DNA from 3 places in the Exiguobacterium sp. RIT452 genome. Region 3 is predicted to be linked to each of the others. Evidence: riboswitches for the same ligand, from Rfam matches in the RefSeq annotation. Region 3 holds a riboswitch; each other region holds the start of a gene.
What was found. Region 3 has a riboswitch for S-adenosylmethionine ahead of D3D03_RS08805 (methionine ABC transporter ATP-binding protein). Riboswitches for the same ligand answer to the same signal wherever they lie in the genome.
Positions count from the first base shown of each region.

Region 1: another riboswitch for S-adenosylmethionine. It lies ahead of D3D03_RS10790 (methionine ABC transporter ATP-binding protein); the one in region 3 lies ahead of D3D03_RS08805 (methionine ABC transporter ATP-binding protein).
Region 2: another riboswitch for S-adenosylmethionine. It lies ahead of mtnK (S-methyl-5-thioribose kinase); the one in region 3 lies ahead of D3D03_RS08805 (methionine ABC transporter ATP-binding protein).

Region 1 is NZ_QXJB01000004.1:86,206-90,071, reverse strand. Features, by position in the region: gene D3D03_RS10800 (alpha-glucosidase) at 1-470, opposite strand, end outside; gene D3D03_RS10795 (aminotransferase class I/II-fold pyridoxal phosphate-dependent enzyme) at 634-1,821, shown strand; SAM riboswitch class I at 1,884-1,987, shown strand; gene D3D03_RS10790 (methionine ABC transporter ATP-binding protein) at 2,071-3,084, shown strand; gene D3D03_RS10785 (methionine ABC transporter permease) at 3,074-3,739, shown strand; gene D3D03_RS10780 (MetQ/NlpA family ABC transporter substrate-binding protein) at 3,775-3,866, shown strand, end outside.
Region 2 is NZ_QXJB01000007.1:15,241-19,106, reverse strand. Features, by position in the region: gene D3D03_RS13590 (2-hydroxy-3-keto-5-methylthiopentenyl-1-phosphate phosphatase) at 1-216, opposite strand, end outside; gene D3D03_RS13585 (2,3-diketo-5-methylthiopentyl-1-phosphate enolase) at 213-1,403, opposite strand; SAM riboswitch class I at 1,484-1,585, opposite strand; SAM riboswitch class I at 1,793-1,895, shown strand; gene mtnK (S-methyl-5-thioribose kinase) at 1,974-3,143, shown strand; gene mtnA (S-methyl-5-thioribose-1-phosphate isomerase) at 3,140-3,866, shown strand, end outside.
Region 3 is NZ_QXJB01000002.1:661,404-665,269, forward strand. Features, by position in the region: gene D3D03_RS08795 (MetQ/NlpA family ABC transporter substrate-binding protein) at 1-177, opposite strand, end outside; gene D3D03_RS08800 (methionine ABC transporter permease) at 209-874, opposite strand; gene D3D03_RS08805 (methionine ABC transporter ATP-binding protein) at 871-1,893, opposite strand; SAM riboswitch class I at 1,974-2,079, opposite strand; gene D3D03_RS08810 (bifunctional cystathionine gamma-lyase/homocysteine desulfhydrase) at 2,139-3,305, opposite strand; gene D3D03_RS08815 (PLP-dependent cysteine synthase family protein) at 3,298-3,866, opposite strand, start outside.

The DNA of each region.
Region 1 (3,866 bases), on a different contig from region 3:
TGCTCGCGTGTCTCATCCCACGTCCACGGGCTCGGTGCGAAATAGGAGCGCCAGTTATTCGGAGGTGTTCCTTTTTCCCCATCCTGCCAAATGTACCAGTCCGCCTTTTCGCCCGTCTTGCCACGTCGCGATTCCTCGAACCAAGCGTGTTGATCACTCGTATGGTTGACGACGAGATCAAGAATCAGTTTTAAGCCCCGCTCATGGGCTGCCGCAATCAATTCCTCCAAATCGGACAGCGTTCCCGCCTTTTCCATGATCGTGTAATAGTCGGAAATATCATATCCGTTATCGACATCGGGTGATGTATAACAGGGGTTTAACCAGATGACATCCACACCAAGCGACGCGATGTAATCCAACTTTTCGATCACCCCCCGTAAATCTCCCATCCCGTCTCCGTTCGAGTCCTTAAAACTGCGCCAATACACTTGATAGACAACGGCTTCTTTCCACCAGGTTCGATTCATCCGATCATCTCCTTAGTTATCTAATCGTCTTCTTGTTCAGTGTATCAAAAACATGAAAGAGAGCGGCCGTTTTTCCCAATTATCAACAATTATGAAAAAACCCTTTTCTTTTGACTGAAAATTCGCTATCCTTGACGACAATACCTAACAAGGAGGAACACAGATGAAACATTTCGCCCCATCGATTGCGATTGATCGGCTGCCCGCTCCGGTCTTTGCTGAACTCGCTCAGCGGATTGGTGCCGTCAAAGCAGCCGGCCACGATGTCATCACGCTTGGTCAAGGAACACCGGACCAAACCACGCCCGTACATATTTTGGACGCCCTAAAAGAGGCCATCAATGACGCCGCCAATCTCCAATATCCTCCGTTTCGCGGACATGATTTTCTCAAACAGGCTGTAGCCGATTTTTATCAGTCCGAATTCGGTGTGACGATTGATCCTGCTTCTGAGGTCGCCATTTTGCTCGGCAGTAAAGCCGGCATCGTCGCCTTGCCGCAAACAATCGTCAATCCGGGTGAAGGTGTCATTGTTCCCGATCCCGGTTACCCCGACTATCTTTCCGGCGCGGCATTGGCAGGTGCTTACCCGATCACATTACCGCTCCTTGCGGAAAATGCTTTTTTACCTGACTACACGTTACTCGATACGACGGATGTCGAACGGGCCCGGATGTTGTTCCTCAACTATCCGAGCAATCCGACCGGCGCGACGGCGACGGCGGAAGCCTTTGAACAGTCGGTCGCTTTCGCTGACGCGAACGACATTTGTGTCGTCCATGACTTGGCGTACGGCGGTATCAGTTTTGATGGTCCGACCCGAAGTTTCCTCCAGACCGAAGGAGCGAAAGACGTCGGAATCGAACTCTTTTCATTATCCAAACGCTTCAACATGTCCGGCTTCCGCATCGCCTTTGCAATCGGGAATCCATCCGTCATCTCAAGTATCGAAACGTACCAGGAACACTTATACGTCAGTGCCTTTACACCCATCCAGCACGCAGCGACCGTCGCCCTGTCAAGCGACCAAACGTGTGTCCGTGAGCTGAGTGCGCTGTATGAAGCCCGTCGCGATGCCTTGTTCGGCAAATTACAAGACATCGGATGGGATGGACCGATCCCTGGTGGTTCCTTCTTCGTCTGGTTGCCGGTCCCGTCCGGCTTTACGTCACAAAGTTTTACCGACCACTTGCTGGACGAGGCGCATGTCGCCGTCACACCGGGACATTTCTTCGGTGAATATGGCGAAGGCTACGTCCGGATCAGTTTGATTGCCGACGCCGAACGATTGGTCGAAGCTGCCGAACGGATTGGTCAGCTCAATCTGTTTCAGCAAGCCGTTGCGGAATAATTCTGAAAAAACGTTTGACAGATGGGAATGATTTCCGTTAAAGTAAATCCCAACAGCATATCTACTTATCGCGAGCGACCGAGGGAATAGGCCCAACGACGTCCGGCAACCACCTTTAAGGAACGGTGCCACATCCTACAGAATGTTTCATTCTGAGAGATAAGTTACGAAATCTTACACTTCGTCGCTTTTTTCTGGTTGCTCTTAACTGGAAAAAGGCGATTTTTTTGTATAGGGAGGAAACAACAGATGATTGAATTCAAAGGCATCACCAAACGGTTCGTACGTGACCGGACACCGATTTTCGCCCTGCGTGACGTCAACTTAACGATTCAGCAAGGAGAAATTTTTGGCATCATCGGTGAATCCGGTGCCGGAAAAAGTACCTTGTTGCGTTTGATCAACGGACTCGAAACACCGACCCAAGGAACGGTCAAAGTATCCGGTATCAAACTGTCCGATTTATCCAAAGGCAGCCTAAGAGAGTTGCGCCTGAAGATCGGAATGATCTTTCAACATTTCCAATTGATTCAATCGCGGAATGTTTCCGACAACATCGCGTTCGCCTTAAAGGCAGCCGGCGTCAAACGCAGTGATTTCCCAAGCCGGATCAAAGAACTCGTTGCCCTGGTCGGACTTGAAGGATTTGAGACGAATTTCCCGAGCCAACTCAGCGGCGGACAAAAACAACGGGTCGGGATTGCCCGCGCCCTGGCGAATAATCCGAGTGTCCTGTTATGTGACGAGGCAACATCAGCTCTCGATCCGGTCACGACCCTGCAAATTCTGGAATTGCTGAAGGACTTGAATGAACGGCTCGGTCTGACGATCATCCTGATCACTCACGAGATTGATGTCGTCAAACAGATTTGTCACCGCGTCGCCGTCATGGCTCACGGTGAAGTCGTCGAAGTCGCCAACACCTACGACATATTCAGTCAACCGACCCATGACGTCACAAAACATTACGTCGATACAGCACTGCAAATCGAGTTGCCGGAACGGATACTTCGGACGACACCCGGGAAGATCATCCGTCTCCAATTCACGGGAGAAAAGACCGGTGAGAGTACGCTGTCAGAAGCGATCAAACAATTTGATATCTCGGTCAGCATCCTGCACGGAAAGGTTGATTATATTCAAAACGTCGCCTTCGGGGTGTTGATCGTCAGCCTGACCGGTCCAACGCTTCACGTCAACCGGGCCCTCACTTGGCTTGAGGAGCAACTCCATACGCTTGAGGTGATTCAGGATGTGGCTTGACCGGATTCAAACGATGTTACCGGAGTTGGCAAAAGCCTTAGGCGAAACGGCCTTGATGGTCGGGATTTCCCTTGGTTTTGCCCTCGTCGTCGGGATTCCGCTGGGAATTCTTTTATTCATCACCGACCGTGGATTGTTTTTCCAAAACGTCTTCGTTCGCAGTATTTTGGACTTTTTCGTTAATATCGTTCGTTCGTTACCGTTCATCATCTTGCTTGTCGCATTGATTCCACTGACACAATTGTTGCTCGACAATACGATCGGTCCGACAGCTGCTTCTGTCAGCTTAAGTGTTGCCGCTATTCCGTTTCTTGCCCGACTCGTCGAGACCTCACTCCGTGAGATTCCACCGGGCTTGATCGAAGCTGCTGAGGCGTGCGGCGCCACACCATTTCGCATCATCATCAGCGCCCTGTTACCGGAAGCCCTTCCCGGAATCATTCAAGCGGTGACGTTGACGACGATCAGCCTGATCGGCTTTTCTGCCATGGCCGGCATCGTCGGCGGCGGCGGTGTCGGTGACCTCGCCATCCGCTTCGGTTATTACCGGTACGATAACGTCGTCATGATCGTGACGATCATCGTACTCGTCGTCATCGTCCAAAGCATCCAAGGGCTCGGCAATCAACTTGCCCGTCGTGCTGATAAACGTTAAATCCAAAATAGAGACCACTAAGGGAGAGAATGACTATGAAAAAACGATACGCCTTTTTAGCAACAGGATTACTGGGAGCCGGGATTCTTGCCGGCTGTGGCGACAGCAGTGCGAAAGAAGAAACCAA
Region 2 (3,866 bases), on a different contig from region 3:
CCGTTTCATCAAGAAATCAATGTAGTCCTGTTTTTGACTGGACGGAAGCAGCTGAAACATCTGTCCGACGCCGGACTGGATCGAGAGTGACCGGTCGAGCACACCTCGTTTTAACGGGTCAAATTTTTCCGACGGAGCGAACTCCTGCATCAAGGCGATGATATTATCGTGCTCCGTTACCGTGCCGTCAAAGTCACATAAAATCCGGATCGTCATTTCGTGATCCCCCAAGCATCGAGGGCGACACGTAATTCCTCGTGCCGGTGGGCGGCACTTGTCAGTGATTCGCCGGCCAGTGCTGCGTCGAGTGCCTGGCGGAAAGCGATGACTCCGGCCGCAGCACCTTGCGGATGACCGTGGACACCGCCACCGGCATTGATGACGGAATCGACGCCGAAATCACGAACAAGCTGGGCGACGAGACCCGGGTGGATTCCGGCGGACGGGACCGGGAGAATCGTTTTGGTCTCACCGATTCGGGTCGCTTCGACGGCAATTCCGCGGGCCAAGTCTTTGGCGAGGGCGACATTCCCGTACGGCGACGGGAACAGTGTCAAGTCGGCACCGGCAATCCGCGGCAACGTTCCGAGCAGGACCGGGGCGGCAATCCCGTACTCGGGACTGGCGATCAAGGCACCGCTCAACGCCGGATGATTAAAGATCGGGACCGGGATTTCCGGATCGGCTGCCAGTTCCCGCAAGACATCGAGCCCGTATGTAAACGTGTTGAGCAGGAGTGCCGTCGCTCCGGATTCAACCAGTCGTTTCGCCTGTTCTTTCAAGCGGAAGACCGGACCACTCAACGTAATCGCATAGAGGGCCCGTTTACCGGTCCGTTCATAGTGCACATCGAGGACTTCCCGTCCGATCCGCGCCCGGTCGAGTGCGGGTGTCAGCGGATTGTCGTATAAGATCTCGTCATCCTTGACGAGATCAATCCCGCCGGCAAGCTGGGCTTCGAGTTGTTCCCGTAAAAAAACGAGGTCCCGTCCGATGACGCCTTTGAAGATGCTCATCAACAGGGGGCGGTCATGGACTTGGATCAATTGGCGGACGCCCTCGATGCCGAATTTAGCACCGGGAAAATCCGGTGTGAACGAAGCGGGAAGCTGGAGATCCGTCAGTTTGATTTGACCGTCGAGCGACAGCTTGCCGAAGACGGTCGTCAAAATCGCCGAAAAGTCCCGTGAGACGTTGTGTTCCGGATAACGGATCGTGACATACCCTTTTCCGTCGTGTTCTTCCGTATGGACGACTTGTCCTTTGAAGGATTCAAGCTGTTGTTGTTCCAAATGATTCAAATCGGTCCATGAGCCGACCGTCAGACCGAGGGCGATTTGCTCTGCCCGTTTTGGTAACTGATCGGTCACGCCGAGTTGGTAAGTTGCGGTAATGTACGCCATGATCGTCGTCTCTCCCTTGTTAAAAAATACAAAAATGGTCCCTCGTCAATGACAAGAGACCATGAAAAATTGCGCGTGGACTCTTATCTGTCAGCGTGTTAGCTGCAAGAATTAGCACCGTGCCAAGTGGTCGGTTGCTGCGACATCGTAGGGCTCGTCCCTCCGTCTGCTCTTGATAAGAATTGGATGAAATTGTGAAATCTAATTGCAATTTTTACATGAGATGCCGGACTTGTCAAACTATATTTTGAAAATTTATTTTTTTGAAAATACTCCTTCTATAGATGTCTCCGTTTTGAGCGGATTGCACTAAAATTTGGAATTGACAGAGGGTGGTCGGCGCACGTAGTATTCAAATCAACATCAAACCACACGACAACTACATATGACTCTTATCGTGAGTTGGCAGAGGGAATTGGCCCGAAGACGCCGCAGCAACCGACCATCCGGCACGGTGCTACATCCAACAGACATTCGTCTGAGAGATAAGAGGACGGAGTATTCTACTGCGCCTCTTTTCTTTGACGAAAAGGGGCGTTTTTTCGTGTGATCATCAAGGGGGAAATCAGAATGGGATATCAAGCATTTACAGTACAGGACGCCATCGAACGGGTCCGGACACTCGGTCTGATCGGCAACGAACCGGTGACGGCAGAAGAAATCGGTGACGGCAATTTAAACCTGGTCTTTCGGATTCATGCGGGGGACCAGCACCTGATTTTAAAACAAGCGTTACCGTATGCGAAGGTCGTCGGTGAAAGCTGGCCGCTGTCGCTCGAACGGGCATGGATCGAACAGTCCGCGTTAAAAGAATTCGCGAAAGTCGCGATTCCGTTTGTCCCGCGTGTGTATCATGCCAGCAAAGAAGAAGCCTTCACGGTGATGGAAGACTTGTCTCATCTGACAATCGTCCGGGCTGGATTGCTTGCGGGAGAAAAGTATCCGTTGCTCGCGGAACACATCGGTTCGTATTTGGCCCGGACGCTGTTTTATACGTCGGATTTTGCCCTCGGACCGGTCGCGAAAAAACAGATCGCCCGTCAGTACTACAATCCGGATCTGTGCGACATCACGGAGAAACTGATTTTCACGGACCCGTTTTATGATGCGGAAACGAATACGATTGAAGCAGGACTGGAAGCGGAAGTCGACCGGATCTGGAACGACGCGGAGCTGAAACGGGAAGTCGCAAAGCTCGAAGCCCTGTTCATCACGAAAGGTGATGCCTTGCTGCACGGCGACTTACATACAGGCAGCATCTTCGCCTCGGCGGAAGAAACCAAGGTCATCGATCCGGAGTTCGCGTTTTACGGTCCGTTTGGGTTTGATGTCGGTCAGTTCATCGCCCATCTGTTTTTTGCCGCTTATCCGGACTATGACCGGTTGCGCGAGGAACGGATCAAGGACATCGATACGTTTTGGCTGACGTTTGCGTCGACGTTCAAGGCGTTGTGGGAGCGGGAAGCGGTGGAGCCGTTCCGTTCAGCGGACGGTCTCGTTGAGGATGTCCTCAGTACGATTTTACAAGATGCGCTTGGGTTTGCCGGATGCGAGTTGATTCGCCGGACGATCGGACTGGCACCGGTCGCGGACTTGGAACAGATTACCGATCCGACCGTTCGTCTCGAACGAAAACGTCATGCGTTACGCCTCGGTACTGCGTTGATCAAACGCCGGACGGAATGCAAGACGTTTACGGATCTGCGGAACTTTGATGTAACGGAGGAACTCAGCCGATGAGTCAATTCGTTCAGAGCATCATCTATGAAAACGGAACAGTGACGATCTTGGACCAAACCCGTCTCCCGGAAGAAGAACGGTATGAAGTCATTCACGATTTGGCGCAGGCGATTGAAGCGATTAAACAACTGCGTGTCCGGGGGGCGCCGGCAATCAGTTTATTCGGCGGTTTCGTCCTCGTGCAGGAAGCGTTTCGGACAACAGGATCGCTTGACGAAGTGAAACAGGAACTGCTGACGGTGTCGGCCCAATTACTGGCCACCCGGCCGACCGCCGTCAATTTGCGGAACGTGCTCGACGAACTGAATCAGCTCATCGTTTCGGCCACGACGCTTGCAGAACTGCCGAAACGTCTGGAACAAAAAGCGGTGGCGCTTTATGAAGCGGATGCCAAGACGTCACGGCAAATCGGCGTGCATGCCTTGGAGTTGTTTCAGGCCAATGACCGGGTGTTGACGATTTGTAATGCCGGATCGATTGCGACAGCGGCTTACGGGACGGCACTGGCCCCGTTTTATCTCGCCAAGGAGCAAGGCATCCCGTTATCCGTCTATGCGTCGGAAACACGGCCTTTGTTGCAGGGTGCGCGTTTGACGACATGGGAGTTGCAACGGGCAGGGATTGACGTCACCTTGATCACGGACAATATGGTCGCGCATACGATCAAGGAAAAACAGATCACCGCCATCATCGTTGGAGCGGACCGGATTACCCGAAACGGCG
Region 3 (3,866 bases):
ATATTCTTTTTGAACGTGCTCGAGGATTTCAGCATGGGGAACGTTTGATGCTCCGATGACCAATGTTTTTGAATCGCCGCTGCCGCTGCCTGATGAAGATTCTTCTCCACATGCTGCAAGGCTGACTGCTAAGACCGATACTGCTGCTGTGCCGACAAATTTTTTCCAAAGTTTCATGAATGATTCCTCCAATGAATTAAAGTTAGTATTATCGTTTATCGATTGCCTTGACGAGCAAATCACCAATAATCTGAATAATAAAGACGATGACGAGAATCAATAGTGTCGCAATGACGATGACGTCATTTTGGGAACGTTGGAATCCTTCGATGAAGGCCATGTCTCCCAGTCCACCACCACCGACTACTCCGGCCATTGCCGTGTAACCGACGAGTGCGACGAGTGTTACGGTAATACCTGAAACGATTGCCGGAAGAGCTTCCGGAATCAAGACTTTATAGATGATTTGGAATTTCGTTGCGCCCATCGATTCGGCTGCTTCAATGACCCCTTTATCGACTTCACGAAGAGCGAGTTCGACCATCCGGCCGTAAAACGGTGCCGCACCCAGAATTAACGCCGGTAACGCAGCGGTCGGTCCTAAAAATGATCCGACGATGATTAACGTGACTGGAATCAATAAAATCAACAGGATAATGAACGGAATCGAGCGGAAGACATTGACTAAAAAGCTGAGTACGGAATACAGCGCTCGGTTTTTAAACAACAGTTCTTCGTTTGTCGCGTATAACAAGAGACCGATGACCAGTCCGAGGATAAACGTCGCGAGCCCTGAAACAGCCGTCATATAAACCGTACTGCCGGTCGCTTCCCAGACCATTTCCCAATCCAATTCACTGAAAAATGTACTCATCGATGATCCACCTCCACTTCAACGTCACTCGCTTGAAGTTTGGCGATGACCGCTTGTGTTTCATGTTCGGCACCGATCAACTGAATGAACAGTGTCCCAAGGGCACCGTCTTGCGTCTGTCCGACGTTCCCGCCAATGATATTAAATAATAAGGTCGAATCTTTCATGACTTCGGCAAGAATCGGGCTTTCGGCAGTTGAACCGACAAACGTCAACTGAACGATTTTCCCGGTCGGATACCGTTCCCTTAATTTCGCAAACGTCAATTCGTTTTCTGATGAAGACGTTAACTGTTTCACGAACTCTTTTGTCATCGCTTGTTTCGGATGACGGAAGACTTCGGCGACCGGTCCTTGTTCGACGATTTTCCCGGCTTCCATGACGGCGACCCGGTTACAGATTTTTTGAATGACGTGCATCTCATGTGTGATCAAGACGATGGTCAGTTTCAGTTTTTTGTTGATGTCGACGAGCAACTCTAAAATCGAGTCCGTCGTTTTCGGATCCAGCGCGCTTGTCGCTTCGTCACATAATAAGACGTCCGGGTTAGACGCCAGTGCCCGGGCAATCCCGACCCGTTGTTTTTGCCCACCCGACAGTTGGGACGGGTAAGCCCCTTCACGTCCGTCGAGTCCAACGAGTTGAATCAGCTCGGCGACCCGTTCTTTACGGCGTGCTTTCGGATAACCACCGAGTTCGAGCGGGAACATGATGTTTTCTTCGACCGTCCGTGACCACAGCAGGTTAAAGTGCTGGAAGACCATCGAGACGTTTTTGCGAACACCGCGTAATTCTTTTGGACGTAACGTCGTCATTTCGACTCCGTCGATTTGAATCGAACCACTCGTCGGAGCTTCTAACATATTCAATAATCGGATCAAGGTGGACTTCCCTGCTCCCGAATAACCGATTATTCCAAAAATTTCACCGCGCTCGATTGTTAAGTCGACATTGACGACGGCTTCAACCGATCCGCGCTTCGAGCGATAAATCTTTCCTACATCCTGTAAGCGAATCAATACTGTCCCTCCTAAACGTAAAAAAAGTGCGCACGTTTTAGAGCAAACGCGCGCACTTTTTCAGTACACAAAACCATTTGCTCTCATCTTGCAGACATTCGTCTGCTGGAATTAGCACCACTTCGGAATAAATTCCGCGGTTGCCGGGTTTCATCGGGCCAGTCCCTCCACCACTCTCGATAAGAGTATTCGGTATTTAGTTATTTTTAATATAATCTGAATATTAGCAGGGGTTATTTTGCTTGTCAAACAGTTTTTTCTGAAACCGGTTGAAGCAGGCTGAAAGCACGTGCTAAATCTTCTTTCAAGTCTTCTGCGTCCTCAAGTCCAACCGAAATCCGGACAAGACCATCCGTGATGCCGAGCTCAGCGCGACGTTCTGCCGGAATCGAGGCATGTGTCATGCGTGCCGGAACAGAAATCAAGCTTTCAACAGCTCCAAGACTCTCAGCCAGCGTGAAGAAGTGTGTCGCTTCGACGAGTTTCTCCGCGTTTTCCGCTGATCCGACATCAAAGCTGATCATGCCGCCAAAACCAGTCGCCTGTTTTTGTTGTGTCGCATGACCCGGATGTGTTGGAAGTCCCGGATAGAAGATGTTCGAGACGACATCTTGTTCCTGTAAGAACTGAACGAGATCGTGTGACGTTTCTTCGATTGCATCCATCCGGATACCAAGTGTCCGTAAACCACGGACGAGCAGGAAGCTGTCCTGCGGTCCAAGAATACCGCCTGTCGAGTTTTGAATGAAGTGAAGGTCTTCACCAAGTGCATCGCTGTTGACGACGACGAGTCCGGCAACGACGTCTGAATGTCCGCCGATGTATTTTGTGGCACTGTGCAAGACGATGTCTGCGCCGAGTGCAAGTGGTTGTTGCAAGTATGGTGTCGCAAACGTGTTGTCGACGACGAGTTTTAAGTTATTACGTTTCGCGATGTCAGCGACAGCCGCGATATCCGTGACTTTCAATAATGGGTTTGTCGGTGTTTCGACGTACAGCATCTTCGTATTGTCTTGAACCGCAGCTTCCGTCGCGGCAAGATCCGTCGTATCGACGAACGTCACTTGGATGTTGAACTTCGGCAAGACACGTTGCATCAAACGGAACGTTCCGCCGTAGACATCATCGGTCATGACGATATGATCACCTGACTCAAGCAGGTTAAAGACAGCATGAATCGCAGCCATTCCTGATCCGAAGGCAAAACCGCGTGCGCCGCCTTCGAGGTCCGCGATCAATCGTTCGATGCTTGTCCGTGTCGGATTGGCTGTCCGCGAGTATTCGTAGCCTTCTTTTAATTGACCGATTTTCTCTTGTTTGTACGTACTCGTTTGATAAATCGGAAGTGTAACGGCACCAGTTGCTCGATCGACGCCTGTTCCTCCATGAATCAATGCTGTCTTTTTACGCATGTGTCTCGTCCACCTTTTCAAAGATTTGTTGGCTCAAATACCGTTCGGCACTGTCGGCGAAGACGGTGACGATGGTACTGCCGGGAAAACGTTCTGCAATATCAAGTGCTGCCGCGAGTGCCGCGCCGGCTGAACTGCCGACGAGCAGACCTTCACGTGCCGCTAATTCATGAACTTTCGTAAACGCGTCGTGGTCCGAAATCGTATGAATCTCATCGACCAGATCGCGGGAAACAAGGCTCGGCCATTTAGCCGTACCGATGCCTTCCGTCTTATGCGGTCCGGCTGGTCCCCCGTTGAGGACGGATCCTTCCGGTTCGACGATCGCGCCTTTTGTTCCAAGCCGCTCTTTCAAGTAAGCAGCGGTTCCTGCAAACGTTCCGCCTGACCCGCATCCGGCGACGAACCAATCGATGTGATCGAGTTCCGCCATCAGCTCAGGACCAAGTGTCCGCTGATACGTGACCGGATTTTCTTCGTTTTCGAATTGAAGCGGGACATAGCTGTTCGGAATCGTTTGTCCCAGTTCTTTTGCTTTATCAATCGCGCCTTGCATATCGA